3 regions of the Shouchella sp. JSM 1781072 genome follow, and region 3 is predicted to be linked to each of the others. Evidence: riboswitches for the same ligand, from Rfam matches in the RefSeq annotation. Region 3 holds a riboswitch; each other region holds the start of a gene.
The links. A riboswitch is a leader RNA that binds a small molecule or an ion and turns the genes downstream of it on or off. The one in region 3 is predicted to bind S-adenosylmethionine.
Positions count from the first base shown of each region.

Region 1: another riboswitch for S-adenosylmethionine. It lies ahead of ACE1TH_RS12385 (methionine ABC transporter ATP-binding protein); the one in region 3 lies ahead of ACE1TH_RS08490 (homoserine dehydrogenase).
Region 2: another riboswitch for S-adenosylmethionine. It lies ahead of metE (5-methyltetrahydropteroyltriglutamate--homocysteine S-methyltransferase); the one in region 3 lies ahead of ACE1TH_RS08490 (homoserine dehydrogenase).

Region 1 is NZ_JBHFQE010000002.1:553,157-559,178, reverse strand. It holds gene ACE1TH_RS12415 (metal-sensitive transcriptional regulator) at 1-216, shown strand, start outside; gene ACE1TH_RS12410 (DsrE/DsrF/DrsH-like family protein) at 308-787, shown strand; gene ACE1TH_RS12405 (sulfurtransferase TusA family protein) at 817-1,383, shown strand; gene ACE1TH_RS12400 (MBL fold metallo-hydrolase) at 1,400-2,512, shown strand; gene ACE1TH_RS12395 (sulfurtransferase TusA family protein) at 2,535-2,765, shown strand; gene ACE1TH_RS12390 (sulfite exporter TauE/SafE family protein) at 2,804-3,580, shown strand; SAM riboswitch class I at 3,702-3,804, shown strand; gene ACE1TH_RS12385 (methionine ABC transporter ATP-binding protein) at 3,945-4,982, shown strand; gene ACE1TH_RS12380 (methionine ABC transporter permease) at 4,963-5,643, shown strand; gene ACE1TH_RS12375 (MetQ/NlpA family ABC transporter substrate-binding protein) at 5,666-6,022, shown strand, end outside.
Region 2 is NZ_JBHFQE010000001.1:1,705,138-1,711,159, reverse strand. It holds gene ACE1TH_RS09105 (uracil permease) at 1-66, shown strand, start outside; gene ACE1TH_RS09100 (YrvL family regulatory protein) at 89-517, opposite strand; gene ACE1TH_RS09095 (SEC-C domain-containing protein) at 544-1,551, opposite strand; SAM riboswitch class I at 1,737-1,839, shown strand; cobalamin riboswitch at 1,891-2,021, shown strand; gene metE (5-methyltetrahydropteroyltriglutamate--homocysteine S-methyltransferase) at 2,169-4,445, shown strand; gene ACE1TH_RS09085 (carbon starvation CstA family protein) at 4,529-6,022, opposite strand, start outside.
Region 3 is NZ_JBHFQE010000001.1:1,585,166-1,591,187, reverse strand. It holds gene aspS (aspartate--tRNA ligase) at 1-1,462, shown strand, start outside; SAM riboswitch class I at 1,519-1,624, shown strand; gene ACE1TH_RS08490 (homoserine dehydrogenase) at 1,692-2,906, shown strand; gene ACE1TH_RS08485 (hypothetical protein) at 2,901-3,212, opposite strand; RNA gene ssrS (6S RNA) at 3,393-3,572, shown strand; gene ACE1TH_RS08475 (tRNA threonylcarbamoyladenosine dehydratase) at 3,677-4,444, shown strand; gene ACE1TH_RS08470 (RsfA family transcriptional regulator) at 4,763-5,383, opposite strand; gene ACE1TH_RS08465 (replication-associated recombination protein A) at 5,497-6,022, opposite strand, start outside.

The DNA.
Region 1 (6,022 bases), on a different contig from region 3:
GGTCAGATTCGTGGCGTGTTAAAAATGATGGAAGAGGGCGAAGATTGTCGTGATGTTGTGTCTCAACTTTCTGCTTCTCGAACAGCGATTGACCGCACAATGGGTGTGATTGTTAGTGAAAACCTCGTTGAATGTGTTCAAAAAGCGATTGAAGAGGGCGAAGACACGAAAGAATACGTGGATCAAGCTGTCAATTTACTCGTGAAAAGCCGCTAAGGTAGACAGGAAAGTCTGTCTATCTTAGAAAAAATTTTTATATTTTTTAATACCCATAGGGGTACGTGTATATAAGCGGAGGGATTATAGTATGAGTGAAGGAAAAACAACCAATATTATTTTATTTAGTGGTGATTATGATAAAGCGATGGCGGCGTACATCATTGCCAATGGAGCGGCGGCTTACGACCACGAAGTAACAATTTTCCATACATTTTGGGGATTAAATGCGCTACGTAAAGATGAGCCGATTAAAGCGAATAAAAGTTTTATGGAGAAAATGTTTGGCAAAATGATGCCACGAGGATCGGAGAAGATGGGGTTATCAAAGATGCAGTTTGCTGGTATTGGTCCGAAGTTGATCAAAAACGTTATGAAAAAGCATAATGCGATGCCCTTGGCTGATTTAATTGATCTAGCAGAAGAGCAAGACATCAACTTAGTTGCATGTACGATGACAATGGATTTACTAGGATTAAAAAAAGAAGAATTACGAGAAAGTAGTCAATATGCTGGGGTTGCTGCTTATTTAGCAGACGCTGAAGATGGAAACGTTAATCTATTCATCTAAAAATGGATGTAATCAAGGGAGTGTTTGTAATGGAAGAAATGAAATATGACTTACTCGTCGATGCAAAAGGGTTGGCCTGCCCAATGCCCATTGTACGGACAAAAAAAGCGATGAAAGACATCAAGCCAGGAAGTGTAGTTCAAATCCAAGCAACTGATAAAGGCTCGACAGCTGATTTAAAAGCATGGGCACAAAAAGCTGGGCATAGCTATATTGGCACCGTTGAAGATGGAGACATCCTTAAACATTATTTGCGTGTAGCTGGAGATCATGAAGAGGAAGGACTTTCTTTTCCTCATGTTGTGAACAATGAAGGCTTACAAACAGCCATTCAGAATAACGAACCTATGACCATTCTTGATGTTCGTGAAAAGAATGAATATGAGGAGTTTCATATTCCAGGCGCGCAATCAATGCCATTAGGAGAATTAGAAAAGAGAATACAAGAGGTCGACAAAGAAAAAACCATCTATGTCGTTTGTCGTACCGGCAATCGAAGCGAATTAGCGGCACACACGTTATTGAAGAATGGCTATAAGCATGTAGTCAATGTGATTCCTGGTATGAGCCAATGGAAAACCGAGGGAGGAAATTAAGGTGAGTTTAACAGCGATGACGACAAAAGAATTAGCAAATAAAGTCATTCAGCAAGAACCATTGTTTATTCTAGACGTTCGAAATGAAGATGCATTTGAGGATTGGAAAGTGGAAGGTATACAATTTGACTATTTGAATGTTCCTTATTTTGATCTATTAGATGGGGTAGAAGGAATTTTACCGAAACTCCCGTCTGATCAACCGATACTAGTCGTATGTGCGAAAGAAAATTCATCGATTATGGTTGGAGAAATGTTAGTGGATGAAGGGTTGTCTGTTTCTTATTTATCAGGTGGCATGAAGGCTTGGAGTGAGCATTTAGAGCCAATCAAAATCGCTGACCTCATCAGTGGGGGCGAGTTATACCAATTTGTTAGGCTTGGAAAAGGCTGTCTTTCTTATATGCTGATTTCGGGTAGTGAAGCTGTTGTTATCGATTCAGCGCGGATGACAGATGCTTACTTAACTCTTGCTAGCGAAAAAAGAGCATCCATTACCCATGTTTTAGACACGCACCTACATGCGGATCATATTTCTGGAGGGCGGACGATTGCGGAACAAACGAATGCAAAGTACTGGCTTCCGCCAAAAGATGCAGAAGGGGTAACGTTTCATTACGAGCCAATTGAAGATGGTTCTCACATTCAAGTCGGGTCAACAAGAATTGACATCCAGGCATTGTATACGCCAGGTCATACGATCGGTTCAACGTCCTTTATGATTGACGATGCATATTTACTAACAGGGGATATTTTGTTTATTGATTCCATTGGGAGACCAGATTTAGCAGGGAAAGCAGATGATTGGGTAGCAGATTTGAGAAACTCTCTCTATTCCAAATACAAAGACTTATCGTCAGAGCTAATTGTACTACCTGCTCATTTTATGAATGTGGATGAATTAAACAAAGATGGCAGTGTCGGAGAAAAGTTGGGCGTCTTATTTGAGAAAAACCATGGTTTAAATGTGAAGGATAAAACGACATTTCGCTCCATGGTGACGGACAACCTGCCGCCACAACCGAATGCTTATCAAGAAATCCGCGAAACCAATTTAGGTTTAAAAGAACCAAATGAAGAAGAACAACGGGAAATGGAAGTTGGACCAAACCGTTGTGCCGTTCGATAAACAAAAAAAGGAGACTACTACGATGAATGTAAACAAGGTATTAGACGCTAAAGGATTGGCATGCCCAATGCCAATTGTTAAAACGAAAAAAGAAATGAAGACACTAAACGTAGGGGATATTTTAGAGGTGCAAGCAACCGACCAAGGAGCATTAAAGGATTTCGAAGCATGGGCAAGGTCAACAGGTCACGAATTGCTTAAGTCAAAAGAAGAAGATGGAGTTCTCACCTTTCATATAAAAAAGGGCGAGTAAGAGAAGGGAAAGGAATCCCTCTCGGTTAGGAGACATTTATGGACATTTTGTTCATCATCACGATTTTCATCATTGGCTTTTTTGGTTCATTTGTTTCGGGAATGGTTGGGGTTGGTGGCTCAATTATAAAATACCCAATGCTCCTCTTTATACCACCAATGTTTGGCTTCGCGGCTTTTACGGCACATGAAGTATCAGGCATTAGTGCCATACAAGTCTTCTTCGCTACCATAGCAGGTGTGTGGGCTTATCGAGGTACAGGGTATTTACATCGCACACTGATTGTCTATATGGGGAGCAGCATTCTAGTCGGAAGTTTTATTGGAGCGTTTGCATCAAACTTCTTCACAGAAAGCTCGGTGAACATTGTTTATGCTGTTCTTGCGACGGTTGCGGTCGTTTTGATGTTTCTGCCTAAGAAACAAATTTCTGAACAACCCGCCAATCAAATTTCCTTCAATCGAGGGCTTGCGGCTAGTTTATCGTTTATTGTAGGAATTGCTTCTGGAATTGTTGGAGCAGCGGGATCATTTTTACTCGTACCGATTATGTTAACCGTTTTAAAGTTACCTACACGAGTAACGATTGCGACCTCTCTTGCGGTCACATTCATCTCCTCAATCGGCTCAACAGTTGGAAAAGTGGCGACCGACCAAATATTATATGGTCCTGCGCTTGTTATGATTATTGCGAGTTTAATTGCTTCACCTATTGGTGCGAAATTTGGTCAAAACATGAATACGAAAGTCCTGCAATGGTTGCTAGCGCTGCTTATTCTAGGGTCTGCGATTCAAATATGGTGGACACTCTTTTAATTGCTAAGTAATTAAAGAAATTGCTTTATGATGAAACGCTTTCGTGAAAAATTATTAAAAAAACTCTTGCATTTTGAAAATAAAATCTGCTACACTACGTTCAACAACTAATTAAATATTTTTCTTATTAAGAGGAGCGGAGGGACTGGCCCGATGACGCTTCAGCAACCCCACTATGGTGGAAGGTGCTAATGCCTGCAGGAAAACTTCCTGGATGATAAGAGCGTGGATAATTCATTGACTTTTCGCCCCTCTTTCATTTTTGGAAGAGGGGCTTTTTACATTTTAAAAAGGAAAGACGAAAATATTAGGGAGCGTTTTATCAAAAAATCTGATTAAACAAATATGGATAGGAGGAAATGGTGTGATTGAATTCAAAGGTGTCTCAAAAACATTTTCATCTAATGGGCAAGACATCCATGCATTGCGCGAAATTGATTTACAAGTTGAAAAAGGCGATATATATGGAGTCATCGGTTTTAGCGGAGCGGGTAAAAGCACACTTATTCGGACTGTTAACTTAATCGAACGCCCCACAGCAGGTGAAGTGATTGTGAATAAAGAGAATTTGATGCAGCTAAATTCTCGTCAACTTCAAAGAGCAAAGCGAAATATCGGGATGATTTTTCAACACTTTAATCTACTACAGTCAAAAACGGTATTTGAAAATGTTGCGACGCCATTGCGATTAGTAAAGACAAAGAAATCGGCTGTGAATAAGCGTGTAAATGACCTATTAAGCTATGTGGGCTTAGAGGCATTTGCTTCACGTTATCCAGATCAACTTTCAGGTGGACAGAAGCAGCGAGTAGGGATTGCTCGGGCCCTTGCATCGAACCCTGAAATTCTCTTATGTGATGAAGCAACATCGGCGCTTGATCCGGAAACAACGAGCTCGATTTTGCAGCTTTTAAAGCAAATTAATAAAGAATACAACATTACTATTTTGATGATTACGCATGAACTCGGTGTTGTTCGTGAGATCTGTAACAAAGTCGCAGTGATGGAGAGTGGAGACATTGTTGAGACTGAGAAGGTTGAAACAATTCTTTCACAGCCGGTACATGAGACAACGAAGAAATTTGTTCGATCGATTATACCTGATGACCTTCCACAAAAAGTGAAGCAACATCTCGCAAATAAAGGGAGCGATGAGCGGGTTTATCAACTCGATATAACGGACGATACAGATCAATCCACACTGTTAAACGATTTAGTTCACCAAGGTTTACGTGTGTCACTACTTCATGCTTCGATGCACGAAATTCGTGGAACGACGTTTGGATCGATTTATCTAAGTTTAAAAGGAGAAGCTGCTGCTCAGCAATCGGCTGAACGTTATTTCAAATCGGTTTCAATCAAAGTAAAGGAGGTTACGAACTATGCTGGACTGGTTGCCTGAACCGATACGCCCGCAAATTTCAAGTGATATTTTAGTCGACGCAATGTTTGAAACCATTTATATGGTCGCATGGTCATTATTATTTTCAGCGATTCTTGGAGTCGTACTTGGCATTGTTCTTGTCGTGACGAGGCCAGGTCATATTATGGAAAACCGTGTTGTCTACAATGCGATTAATCCGGTTATTAACGTCTTGCGGTCGATTCCATTTATTATTTTGCTTGTTGCTATTATTCCGTTAACGCGTTTGCTTGTTGGCACTTCTTTAGGAACAACAGCTGCGATTGTGCCGCTTGTGTTTTATGCAGGTCCTTATATCGCGCGGTTAATCGAAAACTCTTTGTTAGAAATTGAGCCAGGCATTATAGAAGCGGCTGATTCAATGGGGGCTTCGAAATGGCAAATCGTTTTTAAATTTCTCGTCCCTGAAGCAATGAGTTCGCTTATTCTCAGCATGACAACTGCTACGATCGGACTTGTAGGTGCAACCGCTATGGCTGGTGCAATTGGGGCAGGCGGAATTGGCGATGTTGCGATTGCCTATGGGTATAACCGTTTTGATGATGGGACAATGTTTGTAACTGTAATGATTTTAATTTTGATGGTTCAAGTGATTCAAACAGTTGGAAACATCGCTTCTAAAAAAGTAAGAAGACGATAGAGAGAGAAGGAGAGAATCCATTATGAAAAAAATTCATCAAGCCTTTTTGATAGCAGGTGCCACAACATTTACGTTAGCAGCATGCGGAAACGACACATCGACCCTTGCTGATGTAGGAGACGACTACAGTCCAGAAAACCCTGTTGATGTGAAAGTAGGCATTACTGGTTCTGACTCACCTGAGTGGGATCATGTTGCAAAATTAGCCGAAGAAGAAGGCATTGACGTGGAAATTGTACGATTTAGTGACTACGTTCAGCCAAATCAAGCATTAGCAGACGGTTCGATTGATATAAACGCGTTCCAAACGGTATCTTTCTTTGACAATTTTAGAGAAGAACACGATTTAGATTTAGCCGCTATTGGCTCAACGGTGCTT
Region 2 (6,022 bases), 120 kb from region 3:
ATTGGATATCGAGAATCAAAGAAGGTAACTGTAGAGGTCGATCAAAAAATAGAAAACGTTGCGTAACGAAAAACCCATTTGAGGATACTCAAATGGGTTTATTTCGTTTTGTATAATCTTTATTTTCTATGAGTGTTTCAATCGTAACAATAAGAAATGCCAGTGCCGCTTGTGTAACAACGGGAATCGTTATCGATGTAAACAATCGTTCAAGGAAATGAATAAGCGGAAAAATAAACACAAACTGGATTGTAATTTCGCATACTTTTTGTAGCGAATAGCGTTTTACCTTAGGCACAACGGTATAAATGAGGCTCTTCGTTATCATTTCGATGATTACACCACTTACAAGAAATAGAATGACGAACCAGGCTAAAGACCAAAGCGACCGATATTCTATTCCCAAAAGGTAAAACAGACTAATCATGCCAAAATAGTACAGGACAAATATAAATCCGAGTACAACAATTAGGAGCAAAGCAATTCCTATCACTGTTTGAAGGGATGGTTTCCGCATAAATCAGACCTTCTTTTGTTCAAAGATTATTCTGCTAGACGCAATTCGTTCGTAATTTCAATCGAACGACTCGAAATGGTTGACGCACTAACGTTATATTTTTCAGCTAATGCTTTTTGTGTAACGGAAAGCGGTGCAAATTCTTGTAGCGCATATTCCATTGCAGCTGCAAATGCTTCAGGCTTACGAATATTTACTTTTTTAGCTGAAGTAAACGCATGCCATTTTTCTAAAGCGAGTTGTTCAATTTCCGGTGGATGTTGGTCTTTTTTCAAGCCACTTAAAAGAATATCGGCCGTTTCTTTTACTTGTTCAGATGACCATTCAAAATCGTCGGCAACTTTCACGACAGGCGTATTCTCCGCAAGTAACGACGAAAGAAGCTGGGGCCATTTAGAGGTAAAGCTGTCTCCTTCAGAAGCTGAACGGAATGCATCAATTTTGTTTTTAATGTCCGTTGTTTTAGCAGGCACATGGCTAATGACTGGGCCGACAAAGCTCATAGCATGTTCCCCATTGGCCGGAAAACCAATAATTGTTGAGCCAGGCTCGACTGTGTCTTTATGTTCGTCAGGAATGATGTGAGTTAAGCGTTCATTCGTGAATAAATGGAGGCTTTCACATTGATCTTCATTTACGGATACTACTTCAAGAACAGCAGGTTTTGTTCCTTTCCAGCTTTCTATAATAGTAGCTGTTTGTGGACGTTTAATTTTTCTTAACTTGCTTTCAAGAAATGTATCGTATATGGTTTGCCCGTCTGCTTCAATAGGCTTGTGGAAAATAAGCCATACAAGCAGCATACTTGAAAGGGTCTCGGTAACACTTTCTTCAACGTCTGGGTAAACATGGTGGTAACTTTGCACCCAGTTTGTTAATTCCTTTTGGTAGCGGGTAAATGCAGTATAAAGCATTTCCGTTTCTAACTGATGAAGCTCTTGAGAGACAATTGCTTTTGATTCTGCTTTTTGCATGCAACATTTTTTATATTTTTTCCCACTGCCACATAGACAAGGATCGTTTCTCTTTATCATAGATGTTCCTCCTTACGTCAACTTTCTTAGTTTAACAGATTTGCGCCATAAAAGCAGGGTTTACAGCCGTTAATTTTGTTGTTGAGTCGTTAAGTAAATGAAAATGGATCTTTTGTATGAATTATGTTTTGACAGTTTTCAGTCTTTATGCTAAATTAATTGAATACTCATACATAAGAAAACACTCTTTATATTGAGAAGTGGAGGGACTGGCCCGACGAAGCTTCAGCAACCTTTCCGATTGGAAAAGGTGCTAATTCCAGCAAAGGGAACTTTGGCAGATAAGGGGGATGCGATACGATCGCATAAACCCTTTTCATTGAAAAGGGTTTTTTAATTTCATATGTGAAACGAAACGGTGTAGTGTCCAACTACTTAATAGGGGAACTTGGTGAAAATCCAAGACGGTCCCGCCACTGTGACGCACGTATGTGCGAAGTCAGATTGCCTGCCGAATCGTTCTGCTTAGCTCTACGCGGATCTAGAGAAGAGTGGAAATCATGCCTTTTAAACTAGTTGTCATTTTTTCGCTAGTGATCTTTTGGTATATTTCCTATCCCTTTCTCTTGAAAGGGATTTTTTTATGGTGAGTACAACTATTTGAGGAGGCAGAAAAAATGAGTGGAGTTAGAAGTTCAAGCTTAGGTTTTCCAAGAATTGGGGAGCAACGTGAGTGGAAAAAAAATTTAGAAGCCTATTGGAATCAAAAACTAGCGCAAGACGACTACGTAAAAAAACAGAAAGAGTTACGTTTGAATCATTTACAAAAACAAAAGGATGCAGGGCTTGACTATATACCTGTCGGCGATTTTTCTCACTATGACCAGGTACTTGATACAGCAACAGCATTTGGCTTAGTACCTGATCGCTTTGACTATGAAGGTGGAAGCGTTGATTTAGATACGTATTTTGCGATTGCTAGAGGCAGTGAGCATGCGGTTGCTGCTGAAATGACAAAATGGTTCGACACAAATTATCACTATATCGTACCTGAACTTGATGGTAGAGAGCCGGAGCTCGTAAACAATCGCTGGTTAGATTTAATTGAAGAAGCGAAGCAAGAACTAGGGGTAACCGGAAAGCCAGTAATCTTGGGCCCTGTAACATTTGTTAAGCTATCAAAACAATACGGCAGTCGTTCATTTGTTGATCATGTTCGAAGCTTATTGCCTTTATATACAACCGTTTTAAATCAGCTGGCAGAGGCTGGGGTAGCGTGGATTCAAGTAGATGAGCCTATTTTAGTTGGGGATATGAGTGAGGAAGAATGGTCGATTACTGAAGAAGTCTATACATGGTTCTCAGAGTCAGCACCAAAAGCGAACCTTCTACTACAAACCTACTTTGAAGGAGTTGATGATTTTAGTCGTTTGACGAAGCTACCTGTTGCTGGTATAGGATTAGATTTTGTTTATAGTGATAGTTTACAAAAACTAAAGCAACATGGATTCCCGAAAGAAAAAACATTAGCAGTTGGGCTAATTGATGGTCGAAACATCTGGCGTACAGACTTAACGAAGACACACGCCATGGTAGAAGAACTTTCAAAAATAGTTGGGCAAGAACAATTAATTCTTCAACCTTCTTGTAGTTTGCTTCATGTGCCAGTGTCACTAAAACATGAACAAAAGCTGCCTGAAGATTTAAAAGCTGCCTTATCATTTGCTGAAGAAAAATTAGCAGAGTTGAATGAACTTAAAGCAGTCTTAAATCAGCAGCAAGACGTGAAACAGCTACAAGTTGGAAAGCGGGCGATTGATACGTTAAACCAATCGGCAAGTCGCACAAACCAAGAAGTCCGTACCGCTTTAGATCTCAGCAAAACGGAAGATTCTAAAAGAGCGGTTCCTGCGGATAAACGTATGGAACTTCAACAAGAAGTCTTTCAACTCCCGCCATTACCGACTACAACAATTGGTAGTTTTCCGCAATCAGCAGACGTTCGAAAAACGAGGTTGCAATGGCGAAAAGGGGAAATTACGAATGAAGCCTATGAGTCCTTTATTAATGCTGAAATTGAGCGTTGGATTGAGATTCAAGAAGAGATTGGTTTAGATGTCCTTGTGCACGGAGAGTTTGAGCGTACCGATATGGTCGAATTTTTTGGCGAGAAGCTAGGTGGTTTTGAATTTACATCAAATGGATGGGTTCAATCATACGGTTCAAGATGCGTGAAACCGCCTGTTATATTCGGGGACGTCTTTTTCCAAAACGATATGACTGTCAAAGAAACATTAGTCGCACAATCGAAAACATCGAAACCGGTCAAAGGGATGTTAACAGGTCCTGTCACGATTTACAACTGGTCGTTTCCACGGACTGACCTACAAGCAGAAGATGTGGTGAATCAAATTGCCCTTGCATTGGAAAAAGAAGTGCTCGCTTTAGAGAGAGCAGGAATTACGGTCATTCAAGTAGATGAACCTGCATTAAGAGAAGGGTTACCTTTAAAGAGAGAGAAGTGGAAAGCCTATTTAAATCAATCTGTTAAAGCATTTCAGCTCTCTGTAAAATCGGTTGAGCCGCAAACGCAAATTCATACGCATATGTGCTACTCCGACTTTCAAGATATTATTCAAGCGATAGACGGACTTGATGCAGACGTTATTTCAATCGAGATGTCACGAAGTCATGGAGAGCTCATTACAGCGTTTGAAGACTATACGTATAGCAAAGGGATTGGGCTAGGGGTCTATGATATTCATAGTCCACGTGTACCAACAGAAGAAGAAATGGAAACAAGTATTAATCGCGCCCTGCAAGTTCTTGATCAACGCATTTTCTGGGTTAATCCAGACTGTGGCTTAAAAACAAGAAAAGAAGCTGAAACCGTGGAAGCACTTAAAGCGATGGTGAAAGCAGCGAAAGCGAAACGGTCTCAACTCGTTCAGTAACGCACAAAGAAAAAGCTTATCAATTTAATGATAAGCGTGAGATGTACGCTCGAGGTCTTCTTGATCGCAAGCGTACATCTTTTTTATGCATTTAAGTTTGTTGAATCAGTTGGCTTATCTTTCTTACCAGCGCTTCTTGCCCCTTCAATTCCGAGAAACACACACATTACGAAAAGGATAAAACAGATCACAGAAAGCAAGTAGTTTTGCGCCATGAAGTTCGAGTAAAGCATAACGAGAAGAGCGCTCGTTGTAACGATAAACATGAAAATCATGGGAATGATGACGAACAAGGCTTTTGACTTTGTTTTAACAAGCCACATCGTGACAGCTAAAAGAGCTAAAGCTCCAAGCATCTGGTTTGCGGCTCCGAATAACGGCCAAACCGTTTGCCATGTTCCAGATAATGCAAGGGCGGTTGCCCCGATTAAACCAGTAATTGTCGCAAAATGCTTATTCGATAAAAGTTTAACATTGATGCTATCGCCTAATTCAGAAACCGTGTACCGCATTAGCCGTGTAGCAGAGTCAAGTGTGGTCATTAGAAATGCGGACGCTGCTAGTGCAGTAAACGTAATACCAGCTTGAACAGGCAAGCCCCATGTGCTCATAAACTCACCAATTCCTAAAGAAAACACACTAATTGGATCATTGTATTGAGCCATAAGCGCTGAGAATTCCCCCATCGTTAAGTAAGCAACCGAACCAATGGCAATAATAGCCACGAACGCCTCTAAAAGCATCGAACCATACGTAACAAAGCGTCCATTTTTCTCATTGTCCAATTGTTTAGAAGTCGTCCCAGAAGAAACGAGGGAGTGGAAGCCCGAGATGGCCCCGCAAGCAATGGTAATAAATAAAATTGGAAATAAAAATCCAAGTTGGTCGTTATAAAACCCAGTAAATGCAGGCATTTGAATCGTCGGTCTAGCGATTAATAGTCCTAAAAAAGCACCACCAATTAAGAAATATAGCATGTAAGAATTCAAATAATCACGTGGCTGAAGCAAGAGCCAAACAGGTAAAACAGATGCGAAATACGCATAGATAATTAAAATAAAAGACCATGCTGTTGCGCTTAATTCAAGTGGGAAGGTAAGACCCACCCAAATGGCTCCAACCATGGCAATCGTCCCAAGAATCGTTGCTGTTATGAGATTCATTCTTACCTGGTTAACAAGCACACCAAACACCATAGCAACCGCGATAAAGAGTAATGAAGCCGTTGCAGCACCTGGAAATGAAACAAAGGTATTGGCAACTAATATGACAAACACGCCCACAATTAAAATCAGTGTCGCGATGGCGAAAGAGAGAAACATGAGTTGTCCTCGTCGTCCCATGTATTCTTTAATGACTTCCCCGATTGATTTTGCTTTATGACGAACAGACGCTTGGAGCGATGCATAATCATGAGTTCCACCAACGAAAATACTTCCAATCATAATCCAGATTACAGCAGGTAACCAACCAAACACGATCGCGGCAATTGGACCAGTAATAGGCCCTCCCCCAGCAATCGTGGTAAAATGGTGACCGATTAATACAGGAGTTTTAGTTGGGATGTATTCTTTCCC
Region 3 (6,022 bases):
GTTAAATGCTTCAAAACCACTTCCGTTTCAAATTGAAGCAAATACGGATGCTTCTGAAGATGTTCGCTTGAAATATCGTTACTTAGACTTGCGTCGTCCTGACATGCAAGAAGCATTTAAATTAAGACATAAAGTAACGAAAACCGTTCGTGACTTTCTTGATGAAGATGGATTTTTAGAAATTGAAACACCGATGTTAACAAAAAGTACACCTGAAGGAGCAAGGGACTACTTAGTGCCAAGCCGTGTGCATCATGGTGAATTTTATGCCCTTCCGCAATCACCGCAAATTTTTAAACAATTGCTGATGGTATCTGGTTTTGAAAAATATTTTCAGATTGTGCGATGTTTTAGAGATGAAGATTTACGAGCAGACCGCCAGCCTGAGTTTACACAAATTGATATTGAAGCAAGTTTTCTTGAAACAGAAGATATTCTTGGTATGACGGAAACTCTAATGAAGAAGTTGATGCTTGAAACCCACGGTCTTGAATTTGAAGGGTCCTTTGAGCGGATGACATATGAAGATGCGATGAATCGCTATGGCTCTGATAAACCTGACACCCGTTTTGGAATGGAACTTGTTGATTTGACAACGGTTTTAGCAGATACGGAGTTTAAAGTATTTAGACAGGCAATTGATTCAAACGGGATTGTAAAAGGAATCAACCTTAGTGGAGGTGCAAATAAACTTTCTCGTAAAGAGATTGATGCACTTACCGATTTTGTTAAGCCATATGGTGCAAAAGGTTTAGCGTGGCTAAAGGTTGAAGAAGAAGGGTTAAAAGGACCAATTGCAAAATTCTTCAATCCTGAACAAACAGAAGCGTTGCTTGAAAGCATGCAAGCAAAACCAGGTGACTTGTTGTTCTTTGGTGCAGATAAGAAACAAATTGTCTTTGATTCATTAGGTGCACTACGTTTAAAATTCGGAAAAGATTTCGATCTAATTGATACAAGTAAATTCAATTTCCTTTGGGTTGTTGACTTTCCACTCGTTGAGTACGATGAGCAGGCAAGACGTTATGTAGCCCTACACCACCCATTCACACGTCCGAAAAAAGAAGATGAACATCTACTTGAATCGAATCCTGATGATGTGCGAGCAGAAGCTTATGACCTCGTCTTGAACGGCTATGAGCTTGGTGGCGGCTCTCAACGGATTTATGAGCGTGAGCTACAAGAAAAAATGTTCCAGACGCTTGGATTTACAAAAGAACAAGCGAATGAAGAGTTTGGCTTTTTGCTTGAAGCATTTGAATATGGTACACCTCCACATGGTGGAATTGCGCTAGGCTTAGACAGGATTGTCATGTTACTAGCACAAAAAACAAATTTACGAGAAGTCATTGCCTTTCCGAAAACGGCAAGTGCTAGTGATTTAATGACACATGCACCAGGTGCAGTCAGTGTGGAACAGTTAATTGATTTAAACCTGTCTGTTCTCGGGAAGCGTGGTTGACAGAAGAAACGCATCCCTCTATAATTACGGATACGATCAAATGAAAAAAACATACTATCTTATCGAGAGTGGCGGAGGGACTGACCCGATGAAGCCCGGCAACCAACCTATTTAAGGTCAAGGTGCTACATTCAGCAGAACGATGGTTCTGAGAGATAAGCAAAGGCAAAAAGCCCCTTTTCTTATCCAAGAATAGGGGCTTCTTTCAATAGACGAGAGGGTGACAGAGATGAAAATTGGCCTAATTGGATACGGAACGGTTGGAAGTGGTGTTTATGAACGGTTAATTCGTTCAAGAGAACAGATTGAAACCATTATCGGAGGAAAATTCGAAATCATTCGTATTTTAGTCAAAGATGTGAAGAAACATGAGGACGTTCACCGAAATCTTCTTACATCATCATGGGAGTCTTTTTTTGAACAGGAGCGATACGATCTTGTATTTGAAGCAATAAACGGAACAGATCTTCCGAAAGCATTTACGGAATCATTATTAAAGCAAGGCACCTCTGTTATTTCGGCTAACAAAAAGCTTGTAGCGCTACATGGAGAAGAGCTTGAGCAACTTGCTTATGATCACGGTGCTTACTACGGTTGGGATGCGGCAGTATGTGGGGCGATCCCTATCGTGAATGTTTTCAAAAGTGTGTTACTTACAACGAATATCCAGTCGATTGCAGGTATCCTCAACGGGACAAGTAATTATATTCTCACAAAAATGGGCGAAGGAAGAACCTATGAAGATGCGTTGGAACAAGCTCAATCATTAGGTTATGCAGAAGAGGATCCTACTTCTGATGTTGAAGGGTGGGATGCTGTTTATAAGCTCTGTTTATTGGCAAGACAATGTTATGATCAATGGATTTCGCCAAATGAGATTGAACGTGTTGGCATTAGTCATATTGATCAATGGCACATTCAAGCCGCAAAAGCGCTACGCTTATCCTTTAAATTAATTGCGAAATTAGAAGTAGATTCAACGTCCCTAAAAGGGTTCGTCAAGCCTGTTTTAATTGATCAAGAACATTCTTTAGCACCAATTCGTGGCGTTTTAAATGCTGTTACTCTTGAAGGGAAAGATATGGAGCGACTTATTTTTGCTGGCCCCGGTGCCGGAAAAGAAACAACAGCAAACAGCGTCGTAGAAGATTTTATTTTTCATGAACAACAGCGAGACGTATTGCCTCGTTTTACGTATCGTTTAACGAAAATCGAGGAAGGCATATCGGAAAAATTAACAGCGCAAGAAGTATGGTTTTGTAAAAATGAACAGCTTGGTGAAGTGGAACCTTATTTAGAGAAAACAAAAGTGTGGAAGGAAAAAGACATAGAAGGAGGAAAAGTGTTTATTGTGACTCCGCTTTCATCAGTAACGCCATTCTTTACATTCCCACTGCTGACAGAAGTAGACCAAGAACTTACAACAGTGGAAAGCAAATTATAAATGGTATTTCGTTTCAGGAACGAGTTTTTTGAATTCTTTAATAAAAGTCTCTGGAGACGTTTTAATTTTGTACGTCGTTACGCCTTTACTAGTGTGTAAGTATAAAAATCCTAATGAATGTGGCGTATCGCTCGGAAATCGATACGAGATATCAAAGACACTATCAAGTGGAAAGTGATCCGTACTTGTTTCAATGCGATCGCTATACAAAGCTAATTCGAAGGAACTTTCAACGACTCTTTTTTCTAGTATAGCAATTTCCTGCGTTACTTCAATGCATCGCTGTATTACAATGGCGCTCATCATCGTTGCCTCCTTTTAAAGAGAATGTACCATATTTTTCGTGAAAACTCGATTAATATGCAAGGTTTGCGTGTAAAAAATGTTGGGTATTTAAAAGACAAACAACAAGTATATGCCTTAAGTCGCAATTTTTTGAAAAATGATTGCCTATTAATGAAAAACCTGATATGATAACGGTAATCACATATCCTGATCTGTTCGTAAGGGCTTTATTCTTTGAGCCAACACTTTAAAAAAGGGAGCTTGCTGTTGCTGTTTTGCTTACATGCCTCGGTAGCTGAGGACTTAAAATAAATGGTACAAAGCACCCACCTGCCTGGCAGGTTCAAAGCATCGACTTCCTACGGCAAGATCGGGATGACACGAAGCATTTTCTGAAAAGGAAATGCTTTTTGTAGTGTGCTTTTAGAAGAGAGTATGATATGATCACATCAGCAAAATGCAATGGATAAAGGAGTTTGATGAACGTGTTACACCAGTTTTCAAGAAATGAACTGGCCATTGGTCATGACGGATTAGATCGATTAAAAGGAAGTACAGTTGCAGTACTAGGTATTGGTGGGGTAGGCTCATTCTCAGCAGAAGCACTTGCCCGCTCGGGAGTCGGTAAAATCGTCCTTGTTGATAAAGATGACGTTGATATTACAAATGTAAATAGGCAAATCCACGCGTTGCTATCAACCGTTGGCCAGCCTAAAGTCGATTTAATGGCGGAGAGAATAAAAGACATTAATCCAGAATGCGAAGTGGTTGCGCTTAAAATGTTTTATACAGAAGAGACATATGAAGATTTCTTTTCTCATAAATTAGATTTTGTGATTGACGCAAGTGATACAATTTCATATAAAATCCACTTAATTAAAGAGTGTCGAAATAGAAATATTCCGTTAATCTCAAGTATGGGTGTTGCAAATAAACTAGATCCAACCCGTCTTCGTATTGAAGATATCTCTAAAACAAGCTACGATCCAATTGCAAAAGTGATTCGGACTCGATTAAGAAAAGATGGAATTCATAAAGGTGTTACGGTTGTCTTTTCTGATGAAAAACCGATTCAAATTCGTGAGGATATTCGTCAAGAAATCGTTCCAGAAAGTGCGGAACAAGGGAAAATTCGTAAAGCAAAGCTTCCACCATCTTCGAATGCGTTTGTTCCATCTGTGTCTGGTTTAATTATGGCTGGACATGTGATTACAAAACTGCTGGATGGGATTGAAATCAATCGCCAAGACTAAGCCTATTTGCGTAACGTTAAAGCTGGCTTAGTTCTACTAGGAAATATATTGCATGGAATTAAGGTGTATGTAAATCTTATTTTTCTCCCATGTCATATTTGTTATCGCTGATGGCGACTCCAGCGTGAAAAGTGACAGTCCGAAAAATTCAATTGAACGTTCCCATTTTTGGAGAAAAGATGACCCCTTTTAGACATGTCTAATCAAATGATAAAAGCAGTGCATCGTGATTTTTATACAGAAGTGTGGACTTGACTGGAAATAATAGTAGGTGAACAAAAAAACGGATCTCGGAGGTTTCCGAATCCGTTTTTTGTGTTAATCAATTTTTTCAAGGTTTCCGTTTGATTCCATTCGAAACATAGGGTGTTCTTCAGCATCTTCTTCTAAAATCGCCATTCTTCGTGCGCGATTCATAATGGAAATGAGGGATTGATAGTCTTCTTCAATCATACTATGTTCCTGTTTATTACGGGAAAGTTGCTTTTCCATCTCTGCTATTTGAGCTTTTGCAAGCTGAAGTTGTTGACGTAACGCCGCATTTTCTTCTTTTAATGCAGAAGAAGCGTTGGAGTCAAATTTTTTTAATTGGGAAATAATCGCTTCAATCGATGGTTCAGCTTCTTCATCTTCGTCAACGTATGAAAAAACAGGTTCAACTTTAGATTGAACAGGCTTTTGATAGCTTGGAAAAAATTGAGTCGATACCATTCGTTTGCGCATTTTCCGCTCACGTTTTGCTTCTTCAATTGTACGTAAATGTTTTTGGCGTACGACTGCATTCCACCGAAAGCCGCATGCTGCTGATGTTCGATTTAGAGCATCTCCTACTTCATCGAATGCTTTTAATTGAGTGCTGCCTTCTTTTATATGATTAAGCACGGTATCGGCTAATAAAACGTCATCTTCATGCGACCATGCATCTTGTCTCACTTTCATCTTTTCAACTCCTGCCTAATGTCTTTGCTATTACTTTAGCCATGCAGGGCTTTTTTTATACTAGGCTAGTAATAAACAAGAGAGAAAAAGATTCTAGCAGATTCAACAGACGGTTATTTACGCTTATCGTAAAGAGAAGCAAGGGCATTTTCAAATTTGTTGTCACGATTTGGTTCATAATAAGAATGAGCTTTAAAAGCATCAGGTAAATATTGTTGCTTCACCCATCCACCTTCATAATCATGCGGATACTTATATTCTGTACCGCGACCAAGGTTTTTGGCACCTTGATAATGAGCGTCTTTTAGATGTAATGGAATGGTGGCATTGCCTCCTTCACGAATAGCAGCCAGAGCCGCGTCGATTCCTTTATACGCACTGTTGCTTTTAGGTGAAAGGGCGAGTTCGACTACTGCATTTGCCAGCGGGATTCTTGCTTCAGGTAAGCCGATGCGTTCCGCAGCCTCAATAGCAGTTAGCGTTCTGGAGCCTGCTTGCGGGTTGGCAAGTCCGATATCTTCATAAGCAATGACTAGAAGTCTCCGGTTGATGCTTATTAAGTCCCCAGCTTCAAGTAAACGTGCAAGGTAGTGAAGACTAGCGTGAACGTCGCTGCCTCGGATTGATTTTTGAAACGCC